3 regions of the Streptomyces sp. NPDC059853 genome follow, and region 2 is predicted to be linked to each of the others. Evidence: riboswitches for the same ligand, from Rfam matches in the RefSeq annotation. Region 2 holds a riboswitch; each other region holds the start of a gene.
The links. Region 2 has a riboswitch for thiamine pyrophosphate ahead of ACFV5N_RS04985 (thiamine ABC transporter substrate binding subunit). Riboswitches for the same ligand answer to the same signal wherever they lie in the genome.
Positions count from the first base shown of each region.

Region 1: linked by a shared signal. The riboswitch ahead of thiO (glycine oxidase ThiO) and the one ahead of ACFV5N_RS04985 (thiamine ABC transporter substrate binding subunit) in region 2 are both predicted to bind thiamine pyrophosphate.
Region 3: linked by a shared signal. The riboswitch ahead of thiC (phosphomethylpyrimidine synthase ThiC) and the one ahead of ACFV5N_RS04985 (thiamine ABC transporter substrate binding subunit) in region 2 are both predicted to bind thiamine pyrophosphate.

Region 1 is NZ_JBHWJL010000369.1:351-4,454, reverse strand. Features, by position in the region: partial or broken gene ACFV5N_RS25080 (hypothetical protein) at 1-134, opposite strand, end outside; gene ACFV5N_RS25075 (thiazole synthase) at 246-1,100, opposite strand; gene thiS (sulfur carrier protein ThiS) at 1,106-1,324, opposite strand; gene thiO (glycine oxidase ThiO) at 1,321-2,517, opposite strand; TPP riboswitch at 2,514-2,625, opposite strand; gene ACFV5N_RS25060 (NAD(P)/FAD-dependent oxidoreductase) at 2,682-3,911, shown strand; gene ACFV5N_RS25055 (Rv2175c family DNA-binding protein) at 3,990-4,104, shown strand, end outside.
Region 2 is NZ_JBHWJL010000025.1:13,041-25,676, forward strand. Features, by position in the region: gene ACFV5N_RS04930 (TetR/AcrR family transcriptional regulator) at 1-599, opposite strand, end outside; gene whiG (RNA polymerase sigma factor WhiG) at 679-1,521, opposite strand; gene dprA (DNA-processing protein DprA) at 1,676-2,842, opposite strand; gene ACFV5N_RS04945 (YifB family Mg chelatase-like AAA ATPase) at 2,839-4,452, opposite strand; gene ACFV5N_RS04950 (YraN family protein) at 4,452-4,859, opposite strand; gene rpsB (30S ribosomal protein S2) at 5,238-6,110, shown strand; gene tsf (translation elongation factor Ts) at 6,160-7,005, shown strand; gene pyrH (UMP kinase) at 7,198-7,968, shown strand; gene frr (ribosome recycling factor) at 8,014-8,571, shown strand; gene ACFV5N_RS04975 (phosphatidate cytidylyltransferase) at 8,661-9,653, shown strand; gene rlmN (23S rRNA (adenine(2503)-C(2))-methyltransferase RlmN) at 9,689-10,795, shown strand; TPP riboswitch at 10,957-11,062, shown strand; gene ACFV5N_RS04985 (thiamine ABC transporter substrate binding subunit) at 11,097-12,185, shown strand; gene ACFV5N_RS04990 (ABC transporter permease) at 12,314-12,636, shown strand, end outside.
Region 3 is NZ_JBHWJL010000034.1:3,320-15,955, reverse strand. Features, by position in the region: gene cydD (thiol reductant ABC exporter subunit CydD) at 1-263, shown strand, start outside; gene ACFV5N_RS06305 (GAF domain-containing protein) at 278-1,960, shown strand; gene ACFV5N_RS06300 (SDR family NAD(P)-dependent oxidoreductase) at 1,957-2,724, shown strand; gene ACFV5N_RS06295 (SAM-dependent methyltransferase) at 2,769-3,569, opposite strand; gene ACFV5N_RS06290 (hypothetical protein) at 3,700-4,422, opposite strand; gene ACFV5N_RS06285 (GNAT family N-acetyltransferase) at 5,303-6,172, opposite strand; gene ACFV5N_RS06280 (hypothetical protein) at 6,261-6,425, opposite strand; gene ACFV5N_RS06275 (radical SAM protein) at 6,422-7,546, opposite strand; gene ACFV5N_RS06270 (helix-turn-helix domain-containing protein) at 8,065-8,811, shown strand; gene ACFV5N_RS06265 (NUDIX domain-containing protein) at 8,814-9,284, shown strand; gene thiC (phosphomethylpyrimidine synthase ThiC) at 9,402-11,033, opposite strand; TPP riboswitch at 11,028-11,140, opposite strand; gene ACFV5N_RS06255 (YibE/F family protein) at 11,214-12,470, shown strand; gene ACFV5N_RS06250 (DUF5326 family protein) at 12,436-12,636, opposite strand, start outside.

The DNA.
Region 1 (4,104 bases), on a different contig from region 2:
GGCTGCCCCGGGTAGCCGTAACCGGCCCCGGGCGCCCCCTGCCGCGGCGGGACACCCGGCGGCGGGGCGGGGGAGGCGTACGGGTTCGGCCCGGGTTCCGGTCCCGGAGGCGGCGGTTGCGGCGGTGTGCTCACGGTCTCTCCTTCGGCGACCGCCCGGGAGCGGGCCCCACTCGGCTCCGCTGTCCCCCGACACGGTCGATGCGATCCCCCCGGATCCGTGGATCGTATATCAGTACGAACGTGTCAATAGGCCGGGCGTTCCGGGTCCAGGTCCGCCACACCGTCCAACGGCGAGGACGCCAGGGCGAAATGCCGGCGCGGAATGCGCCCCGCGCCGAACGCCAGCCGCCCCGCCACCACCGCGTGCCGCATCGCCCGCGCCATCGGCACCGGACGCTCCGCGCGGGTCACCGCCGAGGCCAGCATCACCCCGGCGCAGCCCAGCTCCATCGCCAGCGCCGCGTCCGAGGCGGTGCCCGCGCCCGCGTCCAGGATCACCGGCACCCCGGCGCGCTCGGTGATCAGCGCGAAGTTGTGCGGATTGCGGATGCCGAGACCGGAGCCGATCGGCGACCCCAGCGGCATCACCGCCGCGCAGCCCGCCTCTTCGAGACGCCGCGCCAGCACCGGGTCGTCGTTGGTGTACGGCAGCACCGTGAAGCCGTCGTCGACCAGCGTCTCGGCGGCGTCCAGCGTGGCCACCGGATCCGGCAGCAGCGTGCGCTCGTCCGCGATCACCTCCAGCTTCACCAGCGGGGTGTCCAGTGCCTCGCGCGCCAGCCGGGCGGTCAGCACCGCCTCGCCCGCCGTGAAACAGCCCGCGGTGTTCGGCAGCGGCGCGATGCCCAGATTGCGCAGGATGCCGAGGACCGAGCCCCGCACCCCCGCGTCCACCCGCCGCATCGCCACCGTCGTCAGCTGGGTGCCGGAGGCGGCCAGCGCCCGCTCCAGGACCTCGGGGCTCGGCGCGCCGCCGGTCCCCATGATCAGCCGGGACGTCAGCGTCAGCGGGCCCAGCACCAGCGCGTCGTCCGGGCTCTCCGCCCCGCGCGGCCCGGCACCGTCAGCGGTCCCGATCTCGGTCTCTGTATCGGTCATCGCGGTCAGCCTCCCTGGACGGCGGTCAGGATCTCCACCCGGTCACCCTCGGCCAGCGCGGTGCCGGCCCAGCGGCTCCGGGGCACCACACAGGCGTTGACGGCCGCCGCCACCCCCGCCCCGGTGTCGGTGGCCAGCAGGTCGGCGACCAGCCCCGCCAGCGTCGTCCCCGACGGCACCGCGCGCACGGCACCGTTCACCCTCACGGTCACGGTCATGGTCATACGGGCACCACCGAAGGAAAGCGCAGCGGACTGAACGGCCGGGCGAACCCGGGAAGTTCACCGGTCACCAGCGACTCGGCCAGGATCTCCCCGGTCAGCGGGGCCAGCAGCACCCCGTTCCGGTAGTGGCCGGTGGCCAGCTGGAGCCCGGGCAGGGCGCTCGGCCCCAGCAGCGGGGCGTTGTCGGGACTGCCGGGGCGCAGCCCGGCACGGCACTCGCGCAGCGGCAGTTCGGTGATGCCCGGCACCAGTTCATGGGCGTCGCGCAGCAGCCGGTACACCCCGCCCGCGGTCACCGTGGTGTCCCAGCCCTGCTCGCGGGAGGTGGCGCCCACCACCAGTTCGCCGTCCGCGCGCGGCACCAGATACACGGCCGACCCGCGCACCACCGCCCGCACCGTACGGGACAGGAACGGGCCCGCGCCGTCCGGCGGCTCGGGCATGGCCAGCCGCAGCACCTCGCCCATGACCGGGCGGACCGGCGGCGCGATCCCCGGCGGCAGCCCGGCCAGTTCGCCGCTGTGACTCCCTGCGGCCAGCACCGTACGGGCCGCACTGAGCGCCGTACCGTCCGCCAGCACCGCGCCGGTGGCGCGGTCGCGGGAGACGGTCAGCTCACGCACCCACTGCCGGTGGAAGACCACCCCCGCCCGCTCGCAGGCCGTCAGCAGAGCGGCGGTGAGGCGGCGCGGATCGACCTGGTGGTCGCCGTCCACCCGCAGCCCGCCGCGCACCGACGGGGCCAGCATCGGCTCCAGACGGCGGCACTCACGTCCGGTGAGCCACTCGGTGTGCAGCCCGCACCGCTGGTGCAGCGCGTGCGAGACCCGCAACTGGGCCCGGTCGTCGGCGTCCAGCGCGACGGCCAGCGTGCCGCAGGCGCGGAAGCCGGTGCCGCTCCCGGCCGCCGCCTCCAGCTCCGCGGCGAACTCCGGGTAGCGCGCGGCCGAGGCCAGCGTGAGATCGAGCAGCGGCTCCTCGCCGTAGTGCAGTTCGGTGATCGCCGCCAGCATGCCGGCGGCCACCCGCGCGGCACCGCCGCCCGGCCGCGGATCGGCGACCGCGACGGTCAGCCCGCGCCCGGCCGCCCGCCAGGCGGTGACCAGCCCGATGACCCCGCCGCCGATGACCAGCACATCGGACGATGTGCCGGGGGGCGCGGTGCGCAAGATGGAGGAAGAGGAAACGGACATGGCCGTGTGGCTGCTCCCTTCGCCGGCATGACCCGGATCAGGTACGTACGGTCGGAGGCCGGCCGCCTCCCTCTCAGCCCGGTCCGCCGGGCTCCCGTGTGCACTGGTGTCCCGTCACCCTAGTACGCGGGCCCGGGGGAAGGCCAAGCGCCCACGGCCGTAGGGTGGCGAACGTGGATCAACGGGAACTGCGGGTCGTCATCGCCGGGGCCGGCCTCGCCGGCACCAGGACCGCCGTGCTGCTGCGCGAAGCGGGCTACACCGGCACCATCACCGTGGCGGGCGCCGAGCGCCACCGCCCCTACGACCGGCCGCCGCTCTCCAAGGACGTACTCCTCGGCACCGCCGAAGGCGCCCCCCTCGACGTGGACTTCGACGCCCTCGGCATCGAACTCCTGCTGGGCCGCACCGCCACCGGCATCGACGCCGCCGCCCGCACCCTGCTCACCGACGCCGGCCCCCTCCCGTACGACCGGCTGGTCATCGCCACCGGCGCCGAAGCACTCGCCCTGCCCGGCAGCGCCGGTGTACCCGGCGTCCACGTGCTGCGCACCCTGGACGACGCCGCCCGGCTCCGGCCGCTGCTGGCCGCCCGCGGCTCGCTGATCGCGGTCGGCGCCGGATGGATCGGCGCCGAGGTCGCCACCGCAGCCCGCGCCGCCGGGGCCGCCGTCACCGTCCTCGAAGCCGCCCCCCACCCGCTGCCCGGCGCCCTGCCGCCCCGGCTCACCGAACCCATGCGCCAGTGGTACGCGCAGGCCGGCGCCCGGCTGCGCACCGGCGCCCGGGTGGCCGCCGTCCGCCCCGGCGAGGTCGAACTGGCCGACGGCGAGGTGCTCGGCGCCGACGCCGTCCTGGTCGGCATCGGCTCCCGCCCGGCCACCGGCTGGCTCGCCGGCAGCGGCGTCGCCCTCGCCCCCGACGGCTCGGTGCGCGCCGACGACCGGCTGCGCACCACCCTGCCCGGCGTGTACGCGGTCGGCGACTGCGCCTCCTTCCCCTCGGCCCGCTACGGGCGCCGGCTGCTGGTGCACCACTGGGACAACGCCCAGGCCGGGCCCGCCACGGTCGCCGCGCAGCTCACCGGCACGGGCGACGCGGCCTACGACCCGGTGCCGTACTTCTGGAGCGAGCAGTTCGGCCGGTTCGTCCAGTACGCCGGGCAGCACGGCCCGGACGACACCCTGCTGTGGCGCGGCGACCCCGGCGCGGACGGCTCGACCGGCGCCTGGACGGTGTGCTGGCTTGGCCCCGACGGCACCCTGCGCGCGGTGTGCGCCGTGGACCGGCCCCGCGACCTGGCCCAGGGCCGCCGGCTCGTCCAGCGCGGCGCCCGGCTCGACCCCGGGCGGGCCGCCGACCCCGCCGTTCCCCTGAAGAACGCCCTCGCCTGACGCCGGACGCACCCGCCGCCGTCCCTCTCCTGCCACTCCCCGATGACGGCTGTCGGTGGGAGGTGGCAGGCTTGAGGCGTGACCGAGATTGATGTGAAAACCGATGCTCTCGTCCCCTCCTGGCTCACCCTCCCCGACATCGCGGAAGAGCTGGACCTGGAAGTGAACCGGGTACGGCAGCTGATCAAGGAAG
Region 2 (12,636 bases):
CTTCCCGGCTCCTGCCCGTCGACGGTGTCCCGCTCCCCGGAGACGGCCCCGGCCACTCCGTCCAGGGCGATCCGCACGGCCGTCGCGGCGATCCCGGCGGGGTCGTCGAAGCCGGCCAGCGTACGGCGCACCGCCGCGTCCACCACACCCTGCAGCAGCGCCGCGGCCGATCGTGGGTCCGCATGCCCCAGAGTGCGAAGCGCTTCCGTGATCAGCTCAAACAATCCGCCGTGCGCCGCCTTGATCTTCTCCCGGGCGGCCGCGTCCAGCTCCATGGCCGAGATCGCCACCACCGCCCGGTGCCGGGCGTCGCAGGCGAGCGCGAGCTGCGCCCGCACATAGGCCGCCACCTGTTCCCGCGGTGAGTCGGCCGCGGCCACCGCGGCTTCGATCTCCGCGGCCCACAGCGGGAAGTCGACCGCGCACAGCGCCTCGACGACCGCGCCCCGGGAGCGGAAGTACTCGTAGACGGAGGAGCGAGCAAGACCGGTGCGTGCGGCGAGCGCCGGGAAGGTCAGTGCCGACGCGCCGCCCTCGGACAGCAGTGAACGGGCGGCGTCCAGCAGGGCGCCGCGCTGCAGCGAGCGGTGCTCGGCCACGGAGGCCGCTTGGATCCTGGGCACCAGACCACTGTAGAACGTGCGCCCGGCGAGGTTGAGCCCGAGCGCAGAAGCGGTTTCAACCGCTCACGTCGGCGAGCTTGGCCCGCAGCTGAAGCACGGACTTGGTGTGGATCTGGCTGACCCGGCTCTCGGTCACCCCCAGCACCTGGCCGATCTCCGCCAGCGTCAGCCCTTCGTAGTAGTAGAGCGTCACCACCGTTTTCTCCCGCTCCGGCAGGGTGTTGACGGCCCGGGCCAGCAACCGGCGCAGTTCCCTGTCCTCGGCCACCTCCACGGGATCGTCGGCGGCGGTGTCCTCCAGCGTGTCCATCAGGCTCAGCCGGTCGCCGCTCTCCCCGCCCACATGCAGCAGTTCTTCCAGCGCGACCACATTGGCCAGCGACAACTGGCTGAATACCGCGTGCAGTTCGTCCAGGGTGATGTCCATCTCGCGGGCCACCTCGGACTCCGACGGGGTCCGGCGCAGCGACGCCTCCAGGGTGGCGTAGGCCCGTTCGATGGCCCGGGCCTTCTGCCGGACCGAGCGCGGAATCCAGTCCAGCGCCCGCAGCTCGTCGATCATCGCGCCGCGGATCCGGGTGATGGCGTACGTCTCGAACTTGATGGAGCGCTCGGGGTCGAACTTCTCGATCGCGTCGATCAGACCGAACACACCGGAGGAGACGAAATCCGCCTGTTCGACGTTGGGCGGCAGTCCCACGCTCACCCGGCCCGCCACATACTTCACCAACGGGGAGTAGTGCAGGATCAGCTGCTCCCGCAACCGCTCGTCACCGGTCGCCTTGTAGGTGCGCCACAGCTCGTCGAGCGACGTGGGCGCGGCGGAGAGCGTCGCGCCCTCCGCCGCGGCCGGAGCGGCCGGCGCCTGGTGCGCGGGCCCGGGAGAGTGCTGGGGCATGCGTTGTCTTGAGCCGTTCTGCAGGGGTCTGAGCGGGTGGTGCGGAGTTCCGGGATGGCGAACTCTGTGAGCGTAGCGTGACTGGTGGGTCGCTTTGCGCAGGTGGCCGAAGTTGGCTGATGCGCAGATACGTTCCGCTGGGCGCACCGTCGTGTTACGCACCCGCTTCGGGGGGTGGCGCGGCCGGGAGGGTGTGTCGGACGGCAGGGCGTCGCAACTGCCAGCGGTCGCCCACGTGTTCGACGAAGCCCAGCGATCCGAGTTCGAGCAGCCGGGCCAGCACCGCCTCACCCGACATGCACGCACCGCGGGCGACCTCCGGCACCGTGACCGCCCGGGCCACCGGCAGCGCGTCCAGCACCTGCCGTGCCGCCTCACTCAGCAGATCCCGCGGCACCGCCGGCCCCCTCTCCTCGTCCGCCACCTCCCCCATGGCACCCACGAGCTCGATGACCTCGCCCGCGCTGCCCACCAGCGTGGCCTCCTGGCGGATCAGCCGGTGCGTGCCCGCCGAGAGCCCCGAGGTCACCGGGCCCGGCACGGCCATCAGATGCCGGCCCAGTCGTGCCGCCCGCCGGGCGGTGATCAGGGAACCACTGCGCGACGCCGCCTCGACGACCACCGTGCCCCGGCTCAGGGCCGCGATCACCCGGTTCCGCTGCACGAACCGGCCCCGCGTCGGCCGTTCCCCCGGCGGCAGTTCGCTCACCAGCAGCCCGCCCTCGGCGACCCGCTCCAGCAGCTCCCGGTGCCCGGCCGGATAGGCCACGTCGAGACCGCACGCCAGCACCGCGACCGTCGGACCGCCCACCGCCAGCGCGCCCCGGTGCGCCGCGCCGTCCACGCCGTACGCGCCGCCGGAGACCACCGTCCAGCCACGCTCCGCGAGCGTCGCACCCAGCTCGCCCGCCATGTGCAGGCCGTAGTCGGTGCAGGCCCGAGCCCCCACCAGCGCGACCGACCGCAGCGCCACGAACCGCAGCGAACAGGCACCCCGTACCCACAGCCCGACCGGACGCGTCTCACCGAGATCGTCCAGCTGCCCCGGCCACTCACGGTCGCCCGGGCACACCAGCCGGGCGCCGCACCGGGCGCTCTCCTCCAGATCGCGCCCCGGCACCACTCGCTCGGCCCGCAGGCGCAGTCCCGCCCAGCGGGCCGGCGGAACCTCCGGCAGCCGCTCGTCCCCCTCCAGCGCCCGCCACACTCCCGCCGCACCGAGCCGCGCCACCTGCCGCCCCATGAGGTGGTCGCCGGGCTCGATCACCCGGGTCAGCGCCGACCGCGCCAGCCGCTCCTCGTCCGACACCGTCCCGCTCACGACAGGCTGCCCGCCACACCGGCACCCCGCCGCACTCCGGTGCGGAACTCCAGCGCGGCGTCCACGTCGTCCGCGGTGGGACGGTCGTGCCCGGCCAGATCCGCCACCGTCCAGGCCACCCGCAGAACCCGGTCCAGGCCGCGGGCGGTCAGCGTGCCGCGGTCCATGTCGGTCTCGGCCCGGGCCAGCGCGCCGGGCGCCGGCGCCCAGCGCGTCCGCAGCTCGTGGCCGGGGGCCTCACCGTTGGTGGTCCAGCCCGTCCCCGCGTATCTGGCCGCCGCCCGCTCCCTGGCCGCCAGCACCCGCTCCGCCACAGCAGCGGTGGACTCGCCGCCGCTCGCCGACGTCAGCTCCGCGCGGCCGACCGGCTCGACCGGGACCCGCAGATCGATCCGGTCCAGCAGCGGCCCGGACAGCCGCGCCCGGTACCGCCGCACCGTGCCGGGCAGACACTCGCACTCGCCGCCCGGCGAGCCGTGCCGCCCGCACGGACACGGATTGGCCGCCAGGACCAGCAGTACCCGGGCCGGCATCCGCAGCACACCGGCCGATCGCGCCACCACCACCTGCCCCGACTCCAGCGGCTGCCGCAGCGCGTCGAGCACCCGGCTGCTCATCTCGGCCGCCTCGTCCAGGAACAGCACCCCGTGGTGCGCCAGCGATGCGGCACCCGGCCGCGGCAGCCCGCTGCCCCCGCCCACCAGCGCGGGCAGCGAGGCCGAGTGGTGCGGCGCGCAGTACGGCGGCCGGTCCACCAGCGGGCGCCCCGGCGGCAGCGAACCGCTCACCGAGTGCACCGCGGTGACCTCCAGCGCCTCCTGCCGGCTCAGCGGGGGCAGCAGCCCCGGCAGCCGCTCGGCCAGCATGGTCTTGCCCGCCCCGGGCGAACCCTGGAGGAACAGATGGTGCCGCCCGGCCGCAGCGACCTCCAGAGCCCGGCGGGCCAGCCGCTGCCCCGCCACCTCGGCGAGATCCGGCGGCCGCTCCGTGCCGTCGAGGGTGCGGTACAGACCGCCGGGCCGCGGGTAGCCCCAGCCGGCGCCGCGCGGCCCGGGGCCGCTGCCCTCCGGCCTCGGTGGAGGCTCGTCCGGCACCGGTTCCCCCGCGAGGACGGCGATGAGCTGGCGCAGACTGCGCACACCCAGGACGGCGACATCGGGCACCAGGGCCGCCTCCGCGGCGTTCTGTTCGGCGACCACCACCTGCCGGTAGCCGGCGTCCGCCGCGGTGAGCACGGCGGGCAGCACTCCGCGTACCGGCCGGACCCCGCCGTCCAGCCCCAGCTCGCCGATCAGCAGCAGGTCGGCGATGGCCCGGGGGTCGATGCGTTCGGCCGCCGCCAGCACGGCGGCGGCCACCGCCAGGTCGAATCCGCTGCCGCATTTCGGCACCGCCGCCGGGCTCAGCCCCACGGTGAGCTTCTTCTGCGGCCACTCGGCCCCCGAGTTGAGCACCGCGGCCCGCACCCGGTCCCGGCTCTCGTTCAGTGACTTGTCCGCCAGCCCCACCAGGGTGAACGCCGCTACCCCCGGCTCCAGGTCGGCCTGCACCTCCACCACCACGCCCTCGACCCCGACCAGGGCCACGGCGCAGGTCCGCGCGAACGCCATCACGCCACCCCCTTGGCGTGCTCGACCACCGGCGCTCCCCGGCGCGGGACCAGGACGCCGACCAGATCGATCCGCAGCCCGCCGGAGGGCGGGGCCCCGTACCGGGGCAGCCAGCGTTCACTGAGCCACCACTCGGCGAGCCGCCGCAGCCGCTCCGCCTTGCTCGCGCCGACCGCCGCCATCGGATGCTGGAACCCGGCGCCCCTGCGGGTCTTCACCTCGCACACCACCAGGACCTCCTGCGGGCCCGGCTCCCGGGCCACGATGTCGATCTCGCCGGCCCGGCAGCGCCAGTTCCGCTCCAGCACCGCCATGCCGGCGGCGGTCAGCCGCCGCACCGCCAGGTCCTCACCGAAGCGGCCCAGCGCTCCCCGCTGGTTGCCGGTACGTCCCGTCGTACGCGTCATCGCGCATCACCTCCGTCCCGGACGGTGCCGCAGCCGCGGAGATCCCGCGCGGGCCTGTGGACAACCCCCGGGGTGTGGACAACCCGTTCACCTGTGTGGGGGACGGTCCGCGCGGTGGGCGAGCACGGTCGGGCCCCGATGGGCTGTCGCCCCGCGTGCCCGGGGTCCCGTACACTTCTGGTGGCGATCCGGGTCCCCGGATCGACCTCGCATGCCCCGCCACCACCGCGTCCGGCCTCGCAGCCGAAGCGCTGAGGTGGCCGCGACTCTCGGTCCCGGGACGGCCCCGCAGGCGGTCCCCGGCACAGCGCGCAGGGGCATCAGGAGCGTCGGCCGCCCGGCCGGCGCTGACAACCGAGCACCACGAGGAGAACGGCCATGGCCGTCGTCACGATGCGGGAGCTGCTGGAGAGCGGCGTCCACTTCGGGCACCAGACCCGCCGCTGGAACCCGAAGATGAAGCGCTTCATCTTCACCGAGCGCAACGGCATCTACATCATCGACCTGCTCCAGTCGCTGTCGTACATCGACCGCGCCTACGAGTTCGTCAAGGAGACCGTCGCCCACGGCGGCACGGTCATGTTCGTCGGCACCAAGAAGCAGGCCCAGCAGGCCATCGCGGAGCAGGCGACCCGGGTCGGCATGCCCTACGTCAACCAGCGCTGGCTGGGCGGCATGCTCACCAACTTCTCCACCGTGCACAAGCGGCTGCAGCGCCTGAAGGAGCTGGAGCAGATCGACTTCGAGGACGTGGCCGCCTCCGGCCTCACCAAGAAGGAGCTGCTCGTTCTCTCCCGCGAGAAGGCCAAGCTGGAGAAGACCCTGGGCGGTATCCGCGACATGCAGAAGGTGCCCAGCGCCGTCTGGATCGTGGACACCAAGAAGGAGCACATCGCCGTCGGCGAGGCCCGCAAGCTGAACATCCCGGTGGTCGCGATCCTCGACACCAACTGCGACCCCGACGAGGTCGACTACAAGATCCCCGGCAACGACGACGCGATCCGCTCCGTCACGCTGCTCACCCGGGTCATCGCCGACGCCGTCGCCGAGGGCCTGATCTCCCGTTCCGGCGTCGCCGAGGCGGCCAAGGGCGGCGAGAAGGCGGCCGGCGAGCCGCTGCCCGAGTGGGAGCGCGAGCTGCTGGAGCGCGGTGAGTCCGCCGAGGCCAAGGCCGAGGACAAGCCCGCCGAGCAGGCGCCCGCCGAGGCTGCCGCCGAGGCCGCCCCCGAGGCCCCCGCCGAGCAGGGCTGACGCGAGCCACAGCGATTCATCGACATTCCGGGAAGAGAATCAGACAACCATGGCGAACTACACCGCCGCTGACGTCAAGAAGCTCCGTGAGCTGACCGGCGCCGGCATGATGGACTGCAAGAAGGCGCTCGACGAGGCCGAGGGCAACGTCGACAAGGCCGTGGAGATCCTCCGCGTCAAGGGCCAGAAGGGTGTGGCCAAGCGTGAGGGCCGCACCGCCGAGAACGGCGCCGTCACCTCGCTGATCTCCGACGACGCCACCTCCGGTGTGCTCGTCGAGCTGAAGTGCGAGACGGACTTCGTCGCCAAGGGCGACAAGTTCCAGGTCGCGGTCGCGGCCATCGCCCAGCACGTCGCCGACACCGCCCCGGCGGACCTGGAGACGCTGCTCTCCTCGGAGATCGAGCCCGGCAAGTCCGTGCAGGCGTACGTCGACGAGGCCAACGCGACCCTGGGCGAGAAGATCGTTCTCGACCGCTTCGCCCGCTTCACCGGCGGCTACGTCGGCTCGTACCTGCACCGCACCAACCCCGACCTGCCCCCGCAGGTGGGTGTTCTGGTGGAGCTGGCCGAGGGTGGCGACCAGGCCGCCCAGGTCGTCAAGGACGTCGCGCAGCACATCGCCGCCTTCGCTCCGCGCTTCCTCTCCCGCGAGGACGTGCCGGCCGAGCTGGTGGAGTCCGAGCGCCGTGTCGCCGAGGCGACCGCCCGCGAGGAGGGCAAGCCGGAGGCCGCTCTGGCGCGCATCGTCGAGGGCCGGGTGAACGGCTTCTACAAGGAGAACGTCCTCCTTGACCAGCCCTTCGCCAAGGACAACAAGAAGACGGTGCAGAAGGTCCTGACCGAGGCGGGCGCCACGGTCAAGAACTTCGCTCGCTTCCGCGTCGGCGCCTGATCACGGAATCCGTCACGCGCCCTCGGGGGCGGACGGGACCGCGCCCGGCTATTGTCGGGGGCGGCAGGCCGTACGGCTGCGCCGGGTTCGGACCCGGACGGCCGCAGTTGTGACGAGGAGGCCATTGCCGAACAGGGGTCATCAAGGATCCACGGGCAATGGCCTCCTCAGCATGCGCACGAGGAGATTTCCATGAACCAGGGCGCCGCCTCCGCCGAGAGGACGGACGGCAAGGACGTCACACCTCCCCGCTTTCTCCTGAAGCTGTCGGGAGAGGCCTTCGCGGGCGACGGAGGGCTCGGCGTCGACCCCGACATCGTTCACAAGATGGCGCGGGAGATCGCCGCTGTTGTCCGGGACGGTGCCCAGATCGCCGTGGTCATCGGCGGCGGCAACTTCTTCCGCGGGGCCGAGCTGCAGCAGCGCGGCATGGACCGGGCCAGGTCCGACTACATGGGCATGCTGGGCACGGTCATGAACTGCCTCGCCCTCCAGGACTTCCTGGAGAAGGAAGGCATCGACTCGCGGGTGCAGACGGCGATCACCATGGGGCAGGTCGCCGAGCCGTACATTCCGCTGCGGGCGGTGCGGCACCTGGAGAAGGGCCGCGTCGTCATCTTCGGCGCCGGCATGGGGATGCCGTACTTCTCCACCGACACCACGGCCGCCCAGCGCGCGCTGGAGATCAACGCCGAGGCGCTGCTGATGGGCAAGAACGGGGTGGACGGTGTGTACGACGCCGACCCCGCCAAGCACCCGGACGCGGTGAAGTACGACGCCCTCGACTACGGCGAGGTCATCACCCGCGACCTGCGGGTCGCCGATTCCACGGCGATCACCCTGTGCCGGGACAATTCGCTCCCCATTCTGGTCTTCGAACTGCTGGCCGAAGGCAATATCGCCCGCGCCGTAAAGGGTGAGAAGATCGGCACGCTCGTGAACAGCCAGGGCCGACGGGCCTGACGGCCCGTCACGTCACGTCATACACATTCGAACCAGGAGCACGTGGTGATCGAAGAAGCCCTCCTCGAGGCTGAGGAGAAGATGGAGAAGGCGGTCGTCGTCGCCAAGGAGGATCTGGCAGCGATCCGCACCGGCCGTGCCCACCCGGCGATGTTCAGCAAGCTCGTGGCCGAGTACTACGGCACGCCGACCCCGATCAACCAGCTGGCCTCGTTCTCGGTGCCAGAGGCCCGGATGGCGGTGGTGACCCCGTTCGACAAGAGCGCGCTGCGCAACATCGAGCAGGCGATCCGCGACTCCGACCTCGGCGTCAACCCCACCAACGACGGTCACATCATCCGGGTGGTCTTCCCCGAGCTGACGGAGGAGCGCCGCCGGGAGTACATCAAGGTCGCCAAGGCCAAGGGCGAGGACGCCAAGATCTCGATCCGCGGTGTGCGCCGCAAGGCCAAGGAGTCCATCGACAAGTCCGTCAAGGACGGCGAGGTCGGCGAGGACGAGGGGCGGCGCGCGGAGAAGGAGCTGGACGACACCACCAGCAAGTATGTCGCCCAGGTCGATGAGCTGCTGAAGCACAAGGAAGCCGAACTGCTCGAGGTCTGAGCGGAGCGCGGGCGGGCTCCCACGCCCCGCCGCGCCCCGTAACGCCGTACCGCCGCCACGCCATCGAAGGACGAAGGACACCGCCACCCGTGAACGAACCATCCTGGCGCCCGCCCCAGCCCGCGGCCGGGTACGGGGAACCGCCCGCGTACGCACACCAGCACGCGGCGGGACACACGGGTGACGGTACCGGCCACGGGCAGGACCGCGGCGCGCCGGGCGACGCCGCCGCCACGCCTGCACCGGCGGCGTCCGCGCCCGGCGGCAAGCGGGCGGGCCGCGACCTGCGGGCCGCCGTCGGCGTGGGGCTGGCCCTGGGCGCGGTGATCATCGCCGCGCTGTTCGTGTACAAGCCGGTTTTCCTCGGCGTGATAGCGGTCGCCGTCATGGTCGGTGTCTGGGAGCTGTCGAGCCGGCTGGCCGAGCAGAAGCAGATCCGGGTGCCGGTGGTGCCGCTGGCGGTCGGCGGCGCCGCGATGGTGGTGGCGGGATACCTGCGCGGTGCGGCGGGCTCCTGGGTCGCGCTGGGGCTCACGGTGCTCGTGGTGCTGCTGTGGCGGATGGCCTACGCCCCGGAGACCTATCTGCGGGACGCCACGGCCGCGGTCTTCGCCGCGTTCTACGTCCCCTTCCTGGCCACCTTCGTGGCGCTGATGCTCGCGGCGGACGACGGACCGTGGCGGGTGCTCGTCTTCCTGATGCTGGTGGTCGTCAGCGACACCGGCGCGTACGCGGTGGGCTGGCGGCTGGGCCGCCGCAAACTCGCCCCGCGGATCAGCCCCGGCAAGACCCTGGAAGGACTGGCGGGGGCGATCTCCTTCGCGATGGTGGCCGGCGCCCTGTGCTTCGGCTTCCTCATCGAGGACGCCCTGTGGTGGCAGGGCCTGCTGATGGGCCTCGCGGTCGCGATCTGCGCCACCCTCGGGGACCTGGGCGAGTCCATGATCAAGCGTGACCTGGGCATCAAGGACATGGGCACGCTGCTGCCGGGCCACGGCGGCATCATGGACCGGCTCGACTCGCTGCTGCCCACCGCGCCGGTGGCCTGGCTGCTCTACCTGGCCTTCACCGGCGCCGGATGAACCCGCGCGGGTGAATCTGCGACACTGGCAGAACCATGCCTAAGCCCGGAGAACTCACCTTTGTCGCGCCGCGCGGAGCCAAGAAGCCGCCGCGCCACCTGGCCGATCTGACCCCTGCGCAGCGCCGCGAGGCGGTGTCCGCCCTCGGGGAGAAGCCGTTCCGCGCCCAGCAGCTGTCGCGGCACTACTTCGCGCGGCTGACCGACGACCCGGCGGCCTGGACGGACATCCCCGCCGCCGCCCGGGAGCGGCTGGCCGGCGGGCTGCTGCCGCAGCTGATGTCGGTGGTGCGGCACATCAGCTGCGACGACGGCGCCACCCGCAAGACACTGTGGCGGCTGCACGACGGGACGCTGGTGGAGTCCGTGCTCATGCGGTACCCGGACCGGGTCACCATGTGCATCTCCTCCCAGGCCGGCTGCGGCATGAACTGCCCGTTCTGCGCCACCGGCCAGGCCGGGCTCGACCGCAATCTGTCCACCGCGGAGATCGTCCACCAGATCGTGGACGGGATGCGGGCGCTGCGCGACGGAGAGGTGCCCGGCGGCCCCGCGCGGCTGTCGAACATCGTGTTCATGGGCATGGGGGAGCCCCTGGCCAACTACAACCGGGTCGTCGGCGCGATCCGGCGGCTGACCGACCCGGAGCCGGACGGCATCGGGCTGTCCCAGCGGGGCATCACGGTCTCCACGGTCGGCCTGGTACCGGCGATGCTGCGGTTCGCCGACGAGGGACTGAGCTGCCGGCTCGCGGTGTCGCTGCACGCCCCCGACGACGAGCTGCGCGACACCCTGGTGCCGGTTAACACCCGGTGGAAGGTGCGCGAGGTGCTGGACGCGGCGTGGGAGTACGCGGAGCGTTCCGGCCGGCGGATCTCCATCGAGTACGCGCTGATCAGGGACATCAATGACCAGGCGTGGCGGGCGGACCTGCTCGGCAAGCTGCTGCGGGGCCACCGTGCCCACGTCAATCTCATTCCGCTGAATCCGACGCCCGGCTCCAAGTGGACGGCTTCCCGGCCCGAGGACGAGGCGGCGTTCGTCGCGGCGCTGGAGGCCCAGGGCGTGCCGGTCACCGTCCGGGACACCCGGGGGCAGGAGATCGAGGGTGCCTGCGGCCAGCTGGCGGCGGCCGAGCGGTAACGGCGCTGCCCCGGCCCGCCGGGGCAGCGGGCCGCGGCATCACCGTCGGCCGGGTCGGCCCACTCCGCGGTGATCGGGCGCGATCGGGCTCCCGGCCCGTTCTTCAGCGGTCCGGGCGGTTCTGTCCGGACCTGCTGCTATCGTGACATCGAACAATCGCATTACTCCGACAGGGGAGCGCTCGCAGCGCTGAGAGTGCGGCAGCAGGCCGCAGACCCTCGAACCTCGCCCAGGTCATGCTGGGTAGGAAGTCGACGACTCTCGTGCTGCCCGCGTGTGCCCTCCTTGAGAAAGCAGCACGATGACGCGCAGCAGCACCCGCCGGCTCGCGGCGGCCCTCGCCCTCGCCCTGGCCTCGGTCACCCTGACGGCCTGCGGCGGCGGAGGCGACTCCGACGGCGCCGGGACCTCGGGCGGCGAACAGGTCACGCTGGTCACCCACGACTCGTTCAACGTCTCGCCCGAGGTGCTGGAGCGCTTCACCGAGGAGACCGGCTACCGCGTCCGGATCCTGCGCGCGGGCGACGCCGGGGTGATGGTCAACCAGGCGGTGCTCTCCAAGAACAACCCGCAGGGTGACGTGCTCTTCGGCATCGACAACACCCTGCTCTCCCGCGCCCTGGACGAGGGGGTGTTCGCCCCGTACGAGGCGGCGGGCCTGGAAGCGATCCCCGAGATGTACCAGCTGGACGCCGGCGAGTACCGGGTGACCCCGGTCGACACCGGCGACATCTGCGTCAACTACGACCGCGCGTACTTCGACGAGCACGACCTCGCTCCGCCGCAGACGCTGGACGACCTCACCGACCCGGCCTACCGCGACCTGCTGGTCGTGCAGAACGCCGCCACCTCCTCGCCCGGCCTCGGTTTCCTGCTGGGCACCGTCGCCGCCTACGGCGACGACGGCTGGCAGGAGTACTGGCAGGCGCTGCGTGCCAACGGCGTCGAGGTGGTCGACGGCTGGGAGCAGGCGTACAACGAGCGCTTCTCCGGGGCGGCAGGCGGTGCGGGTGACCGGCCGCTGGTGGTCTCCTACGCCTCCAGCCCGCCCGTCGAGGTGATCTACGGCGAGGGCGAACTGCCCGAGGAGGGCCCGACCGGAGTCTCCACCGGTACCTGCTTCCGGCAGATCGAGTTCGCCGGGCTGCTCTCCGGAGCCGGCAACCCCGAGGGCGGACAGGCACTGCTGGACTTCCTCATCGGCCAGGACTTCCAGGAGGACCTGCCGCTGCAGATGTTCGTCAACCCGGTGCACCCCGACGCCGAACTGCCGCAGGAGTTCGTCACCTACGGCGAGACGATCGAGGAGCCGCTGACCATGGAGCCGCAGCGGATCGCGGAGCACCGGGAGAGCTGGGTCGCGGCGTGGACCTCACTGGTCATCAGGTAGGCCGGGGGAGCGGGGCGGCAGCTCTGCCCGAGCCGCCGACCCGCACTCCGGCCACGGCGCCCTCTCCGCCACGGTCCGCGGAGGCCGCGCGGGCACGCCGCCGGGCCACCGCCGTACGGCTGGCGCTGCTGGCGGTGCCGCTGGTCTTCTTCGCCCTGTTCTTCGCCTACCCGGTCGCCGCCATCGTCGGCCGCGGACTGCGCGACGGCGGCAGCTGGCAGCTCGGTCCCGCCGCCGACGTGCTCGCCGATCCCGGCATCCGCAAGGTGCTGTGGTTCACGCTGTGGCAGGCCGCCGCCTCCACGGCGCTCACCCTCGCCCTCGCGCTGCCCGGAGCCTACGTCTTCGCCCGGCTCGACTTCCCCGGCAAGCGGCTGCTGCACGCCGCCGTCACGGTGCCGTTCGTGCTGCCCACCGTCGTGGCCGGCGCCGCGTTCCTGGCCCTGCTGGG
Region 3 (12,636 bases), on a different contig from region 2:
TGCCCACCGCCGACGCCCTCACCCACGACCTGCTCGCCGCCACCGAGGGCCGCACCACCGTGCTGATCACCCACCGGCTCGCCGGGCTCGACGCCGTCGACGAGGTCCTGGTACTCGCGGCGGGACGGCCCGTCCAGCGCGGCCCGTACGCCGAGCTGGCCGCCACCGAGGGGCCGTTCCGCCGGATGCTGGAACGCGAGGCCGGAACCGGGACGGAGACCCCGGCCCGGCCGATCCCGACTTTCGCCGCAAAGAGGGACTAACTACCCTCGCTGCTATGACACAGCAGGCCCCGGCCGGGCCACCACCTCCGCTCAGCCCCGAGCTGGCCCGCCGGATGCCCCGGCTGCTCGACGCCATGAGTTCTCTCGGCGGCGGCACCGAGCTGCCCACCCTGCTGGACCGGATCGTCACCACCGCCGCCGACCTGGCCGGCGCCGGCTACGCCGCGCTCGCCGTGCTGACGGACGACGGCGAACGCATCGGCGAGTTCGCCGCGCACGGCACCGACCCGGGCGGCCTCGGCCGCGCCCCGCTCCTCGCCGAACTCCTGGAGCACGGCGGACGCCCCCACCCCACCCGGGAACCCGGCGTCCTCGCCTCCCCCATCCGGGTGCACGGCGCCGGCTTCGGCGGCCTGTACCTGGCCGGCCCGCCCGAGGGGCGGCCGTTCACCGACGAGGACCGCCGCATGCTGGAGATCCTCGCCACCGAGGCGGGCATCGCCATCGGCAACGCCCGGCTGTACGAGGCGGTACGCCAGCAGGCCCGCTGGATGGACGGCAGCGTCGAACTCTCCGCCTCCCTGCTGGCCGAGGACGTCGACAACGCGCTCGCCGTCGTCGCCGAACAGGCCAGACGGCTCGCCGACGCGGACGCGGGCCTGGTCCTCGTCCCCACCGGCGACGCCGACAACCTGGAGGTCGTCGCCGCCAGCATCACCCCCGGCGGCCCGCCCCTGATCGGCACCGCCCTGCCCGCCGACGCCGACACCGTCCACCAGCTGCTGTCCGGCGAACCCGTCTTCATCGAGGACACCGCCACCGACCCCCGGCTCACCGCCCGCCGCTTCGCCGAGCACTTCGGCCCCTGCATGCTGCTCCCGCTCACCAGCGGCGACCGGACCCTCGGCGCCCTCGGCCTGCCCCGGGCCCCGGGCGGCGACCCGTACTCCGTGCCGGAACGGGCCATGGCCACCCAGTTCGCCCAGCAGGCCGCGCTCGCCCTGGTGCTCGCCCAGGCCCGCGCCGACCGGGAATCCCTCGCGGTGTACGAGGACCGCGACCGGATCGGACGCGATCTGCACGATCTCGTCATCCAGCGGCTGTTCGCGGTCGGCATGCTGCTGGAGGGCGCCCGCCGGGCGCTGCCGGAAACGGACGGCCCCGGCCCGGACGGCGACGCCAACGGGAACGAGGGACACGGCAACGGCGTCGCCGACCGGATCGGCAAAGCCGTCACCGAACTCGACGCGACCATCCAGGAGATCCGCACGACCGTCTTCGCCCTCCAGCAGCAGCCGGACGAGGCCCGGCCCGGGCTGCGCACCCGCGTCCTGCGCGAGACCGGCACCGCCGCCCAGAGCCTCGGCTTCGCCCCCTCGGTCTCCTTCACCGGCCCGGTGGACACCCAGGTGGGGGAGGGCGTGGCCCGCAATCTCGTGGCCGCCCTGCGCGAGGCCCTGTCCAACGCGGCCCGGCACGCCCGGGCCGGACGGGTGGAGGTGACGGTGGACGCCACCGCCGCGCTGCCGGACGGGCGGGACGGGGTGCGGCTGACGGTCGCGGACGACGGGATCGGCCTGCCGGAGGAGGGCGCGGGCCGCTACAGCGGGCTGCGCAACCTCGCCGACCGGGCCGCCGAGCTGGGCGGCTTCAGCGAACTCGGCCCCGGGCTGGGCGGTTCCGGCCTGCGCCTGACCTGGCACGTGCCCCTGGGAGCCGATAGCGTCCGCCCATGACATCAGGCACACGGACGGTGGTCATCAGCGGTGGCGGCACCGGGATCGGCCTCGCGACGGCCGACGCCTTCGCGCGCGGGGGAGACACCCCGGTACTGATCGGGCGGCGCGCGGACGTCCTGGAGCGGGCGGCGGACCGCATCGGCGGCGGCGCCGTGGCCGTACCCGCCGATCTGACGGACCCGGCGCAGGTGGCCCGGGCGGCGGCGGAGATCGGGGAGCGCTTCGGCACGGTGGACGTGCTGATCAACAACGCCGGCGGCCTCGCCGCCACCGGGGAGCCCACGGGAGCGGAACCGGCGGACCGGCTGGCGGCGGTGGCCGCCGAGTGGGAGACGGCGTTCCGACTCAACACGCTGAGCGCCGTGCTGCTGACCGAGGCCCTGCGGGACCGGCTGGCCTCCCCCGGCGGCCGGGTGCTGTTCGTGTCCTCCATCGCCGCCTACCGGGGCTCGGGGCGCGGCTCCTACGGCTCGGGCAAGGCGGCACTGCACCCGCACGCCTTCGACCTGGCGCGGCAGCTCGGCCCGCGCGGCATCACGGTGAACGTGGTGGCGCCGGGGCTCATCGCCGACACCGAGTTCTTCGGACCGGACGGCATGCCGCAGGAGCGGCTGCGGGCCCGGGTGGCGGAGACCATGAACGGCCGGGCCGGCGAGCCGGGCGACGTGGCCCAGACCCTGCACTGGCTGGCCTCCCACGCGGCCGGCCACATCACCGCCCAGACCATCCAGGTGAACGGCGGCGCGGAGCGGGGCCGTTGAGGCCGGTCACGCCGGTGACGCGGTGAGGCCCGTGGCGCGCGGGGCTACGGCTTGACGGCGAGGCCGGCCACGATGAGCTGCTGCCAGACGGTGAGTTCGGACCGGTGCTCCAGCCGGGGCCGCCACTCGGCGGCCGGCAGGATCCCGGGCTCCAGGATGTCGAGCCCGTCGAACAGCGCGGCTATCTCCTCGTCGGTGCGCCAGCGGCCCCGGCCGAGCGAGCCCTGGAGCAGCTCCTCCAGCTTCGCGGACTCCTGGTCCCGGCGGCTGCGGAAGTGGCTGATGAAGAAGTAGCTGCCGGAGGGCACGGCCTCACGCCAGTAGCGCATCACCCCGTAGGGATCCTCGTCGTCGTTGAGGTGGTGGAGCACGGCGGAGAGGATGACGCCGACGGGCCGGCCGAAGTCGATGAACCGCAGGAGTTCCGGGTTCTCCTTTATGGCACGCGGGTCGCGGATGTCGGCCTGGAGCACGGTGGTCTGCGCGTTCTCGGCGAGCAGCGCGCGGCCGTGCGCGAGCACGATGGGGTCGTTGTCGATGTAGACCACGCGCGCCTGGGAGGTGTGCCGCTCGGCGATCTGGTGCACATTGTCGGCGGTGGGCAGCCCGCTGCCGAAATCGATGAACTGCCGGATCCCGGTGTGGGCGGCGATGTCCCCGACGGCGCGCACCAGTGCCTGCCGGTTGTCGATGGCGATCTGCACCGCGCCGGGGAGTTTGACGATGAACTCGTCGCCGAATTCCCGGTCGACGGCGTAATGGTCCTTGCCGCCGATGAGATAGTCATAGGTCCGCGCGATGCTGGGCCTGCTCAGATCGATCCCCGGGATGGCTTCGTCGCTCATCTCAGTTTCCCTCCGCGGACGGCGTGGTGAACGGCCGTCAGCTTAACTCCGGGCAGGAGTAGCCGGGAGGGGCCGTGAGGCCGTCCGGCGCCCGGCGCCGGCGAGGGCCGGGGAGGTGTCCCTCACCGGGTCAACGGGTGGCGCGCGGCTGCGGAATGGCGTGCCGGGGCGGGTTGATCAGGGTGATCTGCCGTACCAGCTGGTGGAAGGCGACCAGTGCGGAGATCGGCGGCAGGCCGGCCACGGCCAGATCGGTGACGGTCTTGGGGGCCTGCTCCACGCAGAGGTAGACGGCGAGGCCGGAGAAGAAGATCACCACGGCCCAGGAGTGGGCGGCCCGGCGCTGGTGGAGGGCGGCGCGCACGATGGAGAGCGAGGCGACCAGCCAGGGACCGTAGATCAGCACCGGCCACCAGCCGGTGAGCCCGCCGGCGGCGCTCGGGGAGACCATGTCGCGCAGCGGCTGGTAGGAGATGACGCCGCCCAGCACGCTGAGCATGGCCGCGATGAGGGTGAGCGCGGCGGCGATCAGCAGGCTGCCCCAGCGCAGCCACTGCACGGGACCCGGCCTGCGGGGCAGGGTGATGCGCCGCCGGGGCCGCCGGTGCCGGGCGCTGGGGTCGGACGGGTCGGGCGCGGGCGCCGCGTGCGCCGGGCCGGGGTGCGGCGGGCCGGGATGCGGCGGCGGCTGGTGGCCGGCCTGCGGGGCGGCGGTCTGGAGGAGCTGGGCGAGATCGCCGTCGAATTGCCAGTTCCCGTCCCGGTTCCGGAGCAGTTGCTGGGTGTCGTCCGCCTCGTAAAGAACCGACCCATAAGGGGATTCCGGAAAAGGTGAGGGATTCTGTGCGCTCATACTCCGCCAACGACATCCGGGTGACCTCGATGCGTGGCATTGGAGTGAATGTCCAGTTTATTTATTAATGAAACGATCAATGCGGGCCGCCGACCTGGGACATCTCCCATCACGCGTCCCACTCAGGAGTGACAGAGGGCCCGTTCGTGGTAAGCCGGAGCAAACTCCCGCTTACCGTACAAACATGAAGGAGCAGCAACGCCGCCCACGGGCACCGCACCGCGACGCCATCGACATCAGCGATTTCGTCTACGCGGCGACCGGCACCCGCATCCTTCAAGGCCTGGATCGTCAGTGTGGTCACCAGCGTCCAGCGCGAAGGCTCCTACCACCTCCCCACCCCCGAGGCCCAGCCCGCACTTCCCGACGCACCCGAGGCCCACGGCACGCCCGGCACGCCCGCCGCGGCACGGGCAGGGCTCGGGGCCGGATCGGCAGGGGCCGGAGTGGTGACAGGCTTGTCTTCCTCAGCCGGAACGACCGGCGCGGGAACGGGTCGGGGTTCCGGTCTTGGATCCGTGACGACGTGAACGGGCGCGGGGTGCGGATGGTGTGGAAGTCCCGGAGCAGCTGGGAGCCGACGGCTCCCCAACCGAGGAGGAGCCACGGCGTCCACGGCGGCACGGCCGTAGTGGCCGGCCAAGGGCTCGGCGACGTTGAGGGCCAGGGTCAGCAGGCCGGAGCAGTACATCAGCGGGGTGGCGGCCTTCATCTGCTCCGGCGGGACACCGCGCAGAGACCCGTCTCCCGGCACGAAGACCGCCCCGGTACCGTCGGCACCGGGGTCCTGATCAGGGCTTCCGCGACCGGACCATCCCGGATCCTGTCCAGGCCGAGGGGTGGTCCGGTTCTTCGTTGTCGTAGGTCAGGCCGCAAGCCACTACGCCCGTGTGGTGTGGCTGAAGCCGAGGGAGGTCAGCCCCTCGGACTGACACAGCCTGTCGGAGGGGCCGCCGACCTCGGTCTGTAGCAGTTGATAAGCGGCACCATGGGACTGACCCCAGTGCATCGCGGCCCGCCACAGAACGCGCCCGAGGCCCTGCCCCCGGGCCTCGGGCAGGACGGCGAAATACTGGGGCATGAGCTGCGGGCAGCCGATCGCGTCGGGGCGTACCTCCATCGGGCCGATCGCGCCGACGATGCGACCGTCCACGGCGGCAGCGAGGACCGGGCCGCACCGCCCGGCCCGCATCTGCCCGTGAAGGAAGGCCAGGCCATCGGCGGCCACGGCCAAGGCGAACGGGGCGAAGGTCTGTTGCACAGTGGCCGGCCAGTCGGTGACGCGCCGGACCGGGCCGCCGGGGTGGGGGCAGGGGCGCGCGGTGAAGTCCTGAAGCTGGATGCGGGTGCCACGCGGGAAGGCGGTTTCGGGACCGAGCGGGCACACGACCCTCGCGTTGACCATGCCATGCACGACGGCGAGCTTCGCGGACAGCTCGGCCGCTTCATCCACGACGCTGTCACGATGCCCGTAGGCGAAGACCTTGACGGTGCCACGTCCGCGACGGGTCAACGTGGGGATGAGAGTGTGATCGGACTGGTGGACCACGTCGCCACGAAGAACCGTCTCGTCCTTCTCGCTGCTCCAACGCCGATCCTTGTCGTAGTGCAGGAAGGAACGGTCAGCGACGGCCGCCCGCAGCGTGTCCTCGAAGAGATCCACGGTGAGGACGTGGGGGTGGACGGGGCCGAGAGTCGGCACGATCGGCGCGGTCAATACGGGCCGGAGCCAGTCCCAGCGGAAGAACATGAGCGGCACCTCAATGGTCGGTCGGCCAGGGCTCAGGCCCCGACGCGAAGACGCCAGGGCCTGAACGGTACCGACCGGACTCGGTCGGTCAGTGGGGGTTGTCGTCACCGGCGTCGCAGGAGCACTCCGCGCTCTCCACGACCGCGTCCAGGTCCGGGACGGCGGTAACCGCCGAAGCGGCGACGGGCGGGGCCGCGCGGCGCGCCGAGGCCGGCGGGCTGGAAAGGATGGTGACCGGTACGGGCGGGGTCATGGTCCATTCTCCTTGTCTCCATGCTGGCAGTAGCTGTGCAGCGCCGCCTTCGCCTCCTGGTAATGCTTGGCCAGGGGGCGACAGACCCGGCAGGTGCCGGACAAGGCGCAGCCTTCACACCCCCCGGTGCGAAGCATGAGGCGGTCGGCGATGGCGCCGAGCCGGGTAAGGCCGTCGACGCCTTCGGCCATGAGGTCGATCTGGTCGTCGCGGCCGACCTTGCAGATCGAGACCTTGGCATGCGGGTCGGCGTGGAAGAAGGTGTGCCCCGCATTGCAGCCGGCGAACGGCTTCCGCTGCCGCAGGTGGGCAGCGGACTGGGCGAGCAGAGGCTCTCCACCGCCGTAGATCGTGGGCGTCATGTTCGTGTACGCGTGGTTCTCCACGTTCCACTCGTCGGCGAGGGCGGCCATCTCGCCGGCCTCAGAGGCGTTGTCCTCGGTCACCACGACGTTGATGCGCAGTGGCAACCTCGCCTCGCGTGCGGCGTCGATGCCGCGCCGGAACGCCTTCCAGGCCCCGCGGCGCTGGGTGAGCGTGTCGAATGACTCCTCGCTCGCCCCGTACATGCTGACCACCAGGCGGTACGGCGGTGAGTCCCGGAAGAGCTTGAGGAGGTCCGGCCGCCAGAGCAGCGAGCCGTTCGTGGAGATGGTGAGCATCATCCCGGCCTGCCAGGCGTACCGGTAGGCGCCCTGGAAGTCCGGGTCCATGGTGGGCTCGCCGCCAGTGATCTGGAGCCAGAGGACGCCGGCCTCGCGCATGATGTCCAGCAGCCGCACCTTGTCCTCCCACGCGAGCCCGGAGAAGGGGCGCTCGCCGAGGTAGCAGTGCTTGCAGCCGAAGTTGCAGCCGAGGTTGATCTCCCAGGAAGCCCGACAGTAGCCGTACGGAGACGGCTCGCGCACCAGCACCGTGCCCCGCGCGGGCCGGCCGCTCAGGTCGATGCCCCACACGTCGGACGCGGTCCGCACCGCCCAGGCGGGCAAAGCCTCACCGTCAGCAGCGGCCTGCCGCAGGCCCTCGTAGTGGTCGGCGGGGATGCGAGCCCCAGCCCTGGCACCGGGCTTGAGGAGCAGGTGCCCGTCAAGGAACGGGGAGGCGATCAGAGCGTGGGCCATCAGTGGTAGTCCTTCCGGATCGAGAAGCGCGACGGCACGCGCACGCCCCGGCGGTGGGCGACGCGGCAGTAGATCTCGCCGAGCCCGTTGCAGGTGCCGCAGCTTTTGCCGGAGGAGTTGGCACCGCTGCCACCGCAGTCCCCGCAGCTCTCGTTGCGAGGACGGAGAGGGCACCGAGCCGGGGTGGGTGGTGCAGTTGCCACGCGGGGAACCTCCGTGCAGAAGAAGGGTCAGGACAGGGCCACGCGGGCGAGTCCGTCCGGCGTCCCACTCGATTGCCACCGTTCATCGGTCGCATCTGAACGCGGCCACCGATCTCGCCCCTGACGAGGCCGATGCGTCCGGTCTTCTGGTCCTTGACCAGTTCGCCTACTGCGGGTCTGGCCTGCTGAGCTCGCCATGGGCACGAGCATGCTGCCGTTGATGAGGACGTCGGAACCTCCACCAGACCCCACTTCAGGACGTCCCGCGGCGGGTAGGACGTCCCTAGTGCCATCCCAACGATCGGGGGGAGACTCATGCCGAACGAGCGGCTTCGTGCCGTCATGGCGGACGGAGGCTGGACGTACGCCACCCTCGCGCAAAAGGTCGACGTAGACCCCAAATCCGTTGAGCGATGGGTCAATCTCGGGCGTACGCCACGCCGTGTCACAGCCATGCGGGCGGCAGAGACCCTGGGAGAAGACGTGCACGCACTCTGGCCGACACTCCGGCAGCCGCGCGCGGCGCGAGCAATCAGCCCGGAGCTCGTGGCGCTCTACGACCAGCGGGCGGACATGCCCGTGTCCGCCTTCGTGGACATGCTGACGCGGGCCCGCGAGCGCATCGACGTGTTGGTGTACGCCGCCGTCTTCTTGCACGAGGCGTATCCCCGGCTCAACGAGCTCTTGCGAGAGCGAGCCGCAGACGGCTGCGCGATCCGGATCGCGGTGGGCGACGCCGAGAGCGAGAACGTTCGGGCGCGCGGCCAGGAGGAGAGGTTCGGGCACGGCATCGAGTCCCGTTGCCAACTGGCGCTCATGCACTACCGGCCCCTGATCGGTGTGCCCGGAATCGACATCCGGACGCACGGCACGACGCTCTACAACTCGCTCTACCGTGCCGATGATCAGGTGCTGGTCAATGCCCATGCCTGGGGCGTCAATGCGTACGGGGCCCCGGTGTGGCATCTTCGGCGAAGCGGGGAAGGCGGCATGTTCGACACCTACGCCGAGAGCTTCAACGCGGTGTGGTCCACGGCGACGCCCGTACGGCACGAGGGGTGACCATGGCACGGACCGAGTACTACGACGACCCGAACGCGCCCAAGCCGAACAGCATGGTTGTCGCGGCTTCGGCCGTCGTCACCGACGAGCAGGGGCGCATCCTGCTCCAGCGTCGACGCGACAACGACCTGTGGGCCCTCCCCGGTGGGGGCATGGATCTCACCGACTCCCTTCCCGGCACGGCCGTCCGCGAGGTCAAGGAAGAGACCGGCTTGGACGTGGAGGTCACGGGACTCGTCGGCACGTACACCGACCCGAGGCACATCATCGCCTACACGGATGGCGAGGTGCGCCGGCAGTTCAACGTCTGCTTCACCGCGCGGATCGTCGGCGGAGAACTGGCGATCTCCGTCGAGTCGACGGAGCTGCGGTTCGTTCCTCCCGACGAGCTGGACGAACTTCCCATGCACCACACGCAGCGGCTCAGGCTCCGCCACTTCATGGAGCACCGCGAGCAGCCCTATCTCGGCTGACCCCATCTGCATGTCTTGGTGAACGCTCCGACGTCAACAGATCAGTCCGCAGAGCGACGAGGGCTGACCGACGACTCGCCCGGAATGCCGTCGGTCAGACTCGTTTACGCAGGTCAGTCAGTCAGCCAGCGGAAGGTAGACCCGGTTGCCGGAAGCCGCGAACTCCTTCGACTTCTCCAGCATCCCGGCCTTGATCTCCTCCGGGGTCGCGTCCGCGTCGCCGCCGAACCGCTCTGTGATGCTTCTGCTGATCTTCATCGAGCAGAACTTCGGCCCGCACATCGAGCAGAAGTGCGCCGTCTTCGCCGGTTCGGCCGGCAGCGTCTCGTCGTGGAAGGCCCGCGCCGTGTCCGGGTCGAGCGACAGGTTGAACTGGTCCTCCCAGCGGAAGTCGAACCGCGCCTCGGACAGCGCGTCGTCCCACCGCTGGGCCCCCGGGTGGCCCTTCGCCAGATCCGCCGCGTGCGCCGCGATCCGGTAGGTGATCACGCCCGTCTTGACGTCGTCGCGGTTCGGCAGCCCCAGATGCTCCTTGGGCGTCACGTAGCAGAGCATCGCCGTGCCCCACCACCCGATCATGGCCGCGCCGATCGCCGAGGTGATGTGGTCGTACCCGGGCGCGATGTCCGTGGTCAGCGGCCCGAGCGTGTAGAACGGCGCCTCCTCGCAGATCTCCTGCTGGAGGTCCACGTTCTCCTTGATCTTGTGCATCGGGACATGGCCCGGGCCCTCGATCATCGTCTGCACGTCGTGCGCCTTGGCGATCCGGTTCAGCTCACCCAGCGTCCGCAGCTCGGCGAACTGCGCCTCGTCGTTCGCGTCCGCGATCGACCCGGGCCGCAGCCCGTCCCCCAGCGAGAACGTGATGTCGTACTCCCGCAGGATGGCGCACAGTTCCTCGAAGTGCGTGTACAGGAAGCTCTCCTCGTGGTGCGCCAGGCACCACGCCGCCATGATCGAGCCGCCGCGCGAGACGATCCCCGTGGTCCGCCCGGCCGTCAGCGGGACGTACCGCAGCAACACCCCGGCGTGCACGGTCATGTAGTCCACGCCCTGCTCGGCCTGTTCGATCACCGTGTCGCGGAAGATCTCCCAGCTCAGCTCCTCCGCCCGGCCGCCGGCCTTCTCCAGCGCCTGGTACAGCGGCACCGTGCCCACCGGCACCGGCGAGTTCCGCAGCACCCACTCCCGCGTCGTGTGGATGTCCTTGCCGGTCGACAGGTCCATGATGGTGTCGGCGCCCCACCGCGTGGCCCAGCGCATCTTCTCCACCTCCTCCTCGATGGAGGAGGTGACGGCAGAGTTGCCGATGTTGGCGTTCACCTTCACCAGGAAGTTCTTGCCGATGATCATCGGCTCGGCCTCCGGGTGGCGGATGTTCGCGGGCAGCACGGCCCGCCCCGCCGCGATCTCGTCGCGCACGAACTCCGGGCTGCGGTCCTCCCGGAGCGCGACGTACTCCATCTCCTCGGTGATCTCCCCGCGCCGGGCGTACGCGAGTTGCGTCAGCCCGTCCCCGGGGCGCCGGCGCGCCGCCCGCTCCGCGAGCCACGGGGCGCGCAGCGGCGGCAGCCCGCGCCGTACGTCGGTGGTCACCTCGGGATCGGTGTACGGCCCGGAGGTGTCGTACAGCGTCACCGCGCGTCCGTCGGTCAGATGCACCCGGCGCACCGGCACCCTCATGTCGGGGCGCGATCCGCTGAGATAGCCCTTGTGCGAGCCGAGCACACGTGTGTCCTGCTTGGTCATGACGACCCAACTCCCTACGCCGGCATTACCCGGTACCAGGTTCGGCGGTCGGCGCAGCCGTTCAGCGCCCTCTCAGCCCCGTGCTCGGAGCTCCCGCGATGTCACTTCAGCACGACCACGCTAACCGGTGCGCGGCCCCGCTGAACAGAGGGCCCGGGATTCTCTTGCGATGATCGGCGGGTGACAGACACCCACCACCACACGCACAGCCACGGCCCGCCGCCGCCCGTCTCGGCGCATCTGCGCCGGGTCATAGCGGCCGTTCTGATCCCGTTCGCCGCCGCGGTGGCCGCCGGACTGCTGCTGTTGTGGCCCGGCGGCGCGCCCACCGCGGGCGACGAGCACACCGGCGTCGGCTTCGACCAGCAGTTCGAGGAGGCGAAGGTCACCGCGGTCGAGGAGATGAACTGCGCCGACATCGGCGTCCAGGTGCCGCGCGGCGTGGACGACACCTGCGAGCAGGCGACCGTCGAGGTCACCAGCGGCCCGCACGCGGGCCGCACCTTCCACGAGGTGGTACCGCCGGACGCCACCCAGAAGTTCCACACCGGGCAGAAGGTCATCGTGGCGTACGCGCCCAACGCCCCCGAGGAACTCCAGTACAGCGTCACCGACGTGGACCGTAAGTTCCCGATCCTCCTGCTGGCCGCCGTCTTCGCCCTGGCCGTCGTCCTGGTGGGCCGGCTGCGCGGACTGCTCGCGCTCATCGGCCTGGTGGTCAGCTTCGCGGTGCTGACGCTGTTCATCCTGCCCGCCATCCTGCACGGCTCCCACCCGCTGCTGGTGGCGGTGATCGGCGGCAGCGCCATCATGCTGGTGACGCTGTACCTGTGTCACGGCGTCAACGCCCGCACCTCGGTCGCCGTGCTCGGCACCCTCATCTCGCTCGTCCTCATCGGGGTGCTGGGCTCGCTCTTCACCGCCTGGGCGCATCTGTCCGGCAACACCGACGACCAGACCGGCCTCATCCACAGCCTCTACCCCGGCATCGAGATCCGCGGGGTCCTGCTGGCCGGCATCCTCATCGGCTCGCTCGGCGTCCTCGACGACGTCACCGTCACCCAGACCTCGGCCGTCTGGGAGCTGAAGGCCGCCGAGCCGGACGCCGGGTGGCTCAAGCTCTACCGGGCCGGCATGCGCATCGGCCGCGACCACATCGCCTCCGTGGTCAACACCCTCGTCCTGGCCTACGCGGGGGCCGCGCTGCCCCTGCTGCTCCTGTTCACCGTGGCCCAGGCCTCGGTGGACACCGTCGCCTTCAGCGAGCTGGTGTCGGAGGAGATCGTCCGCACCCTGGTGGGCTCGATCGGCCTGGTCGCCTCGGTCCCGGTCACCACCGTGCTCGCGGCGCTGGTCGTCAGCGCCGACCGGCCCTCCGGGAACGGGCCGGGCGGAGCCGGCGCTACCAACCGCCGCCGGAGGAGGAGGAAGCGGTGAACTTCCGCACCAGGAAGATCAGCAGCGCGATCAGCGCGGCGCACACCAGAATCTTGAACATCAGACTCATCACCCAGGTGAGCACGGAAGTGATCAGCCCGCCGAAGACCACCAGCACGATGGCGGGAATGGCGACCCAGCGCACCCACCACGGCAGTGACCTGAA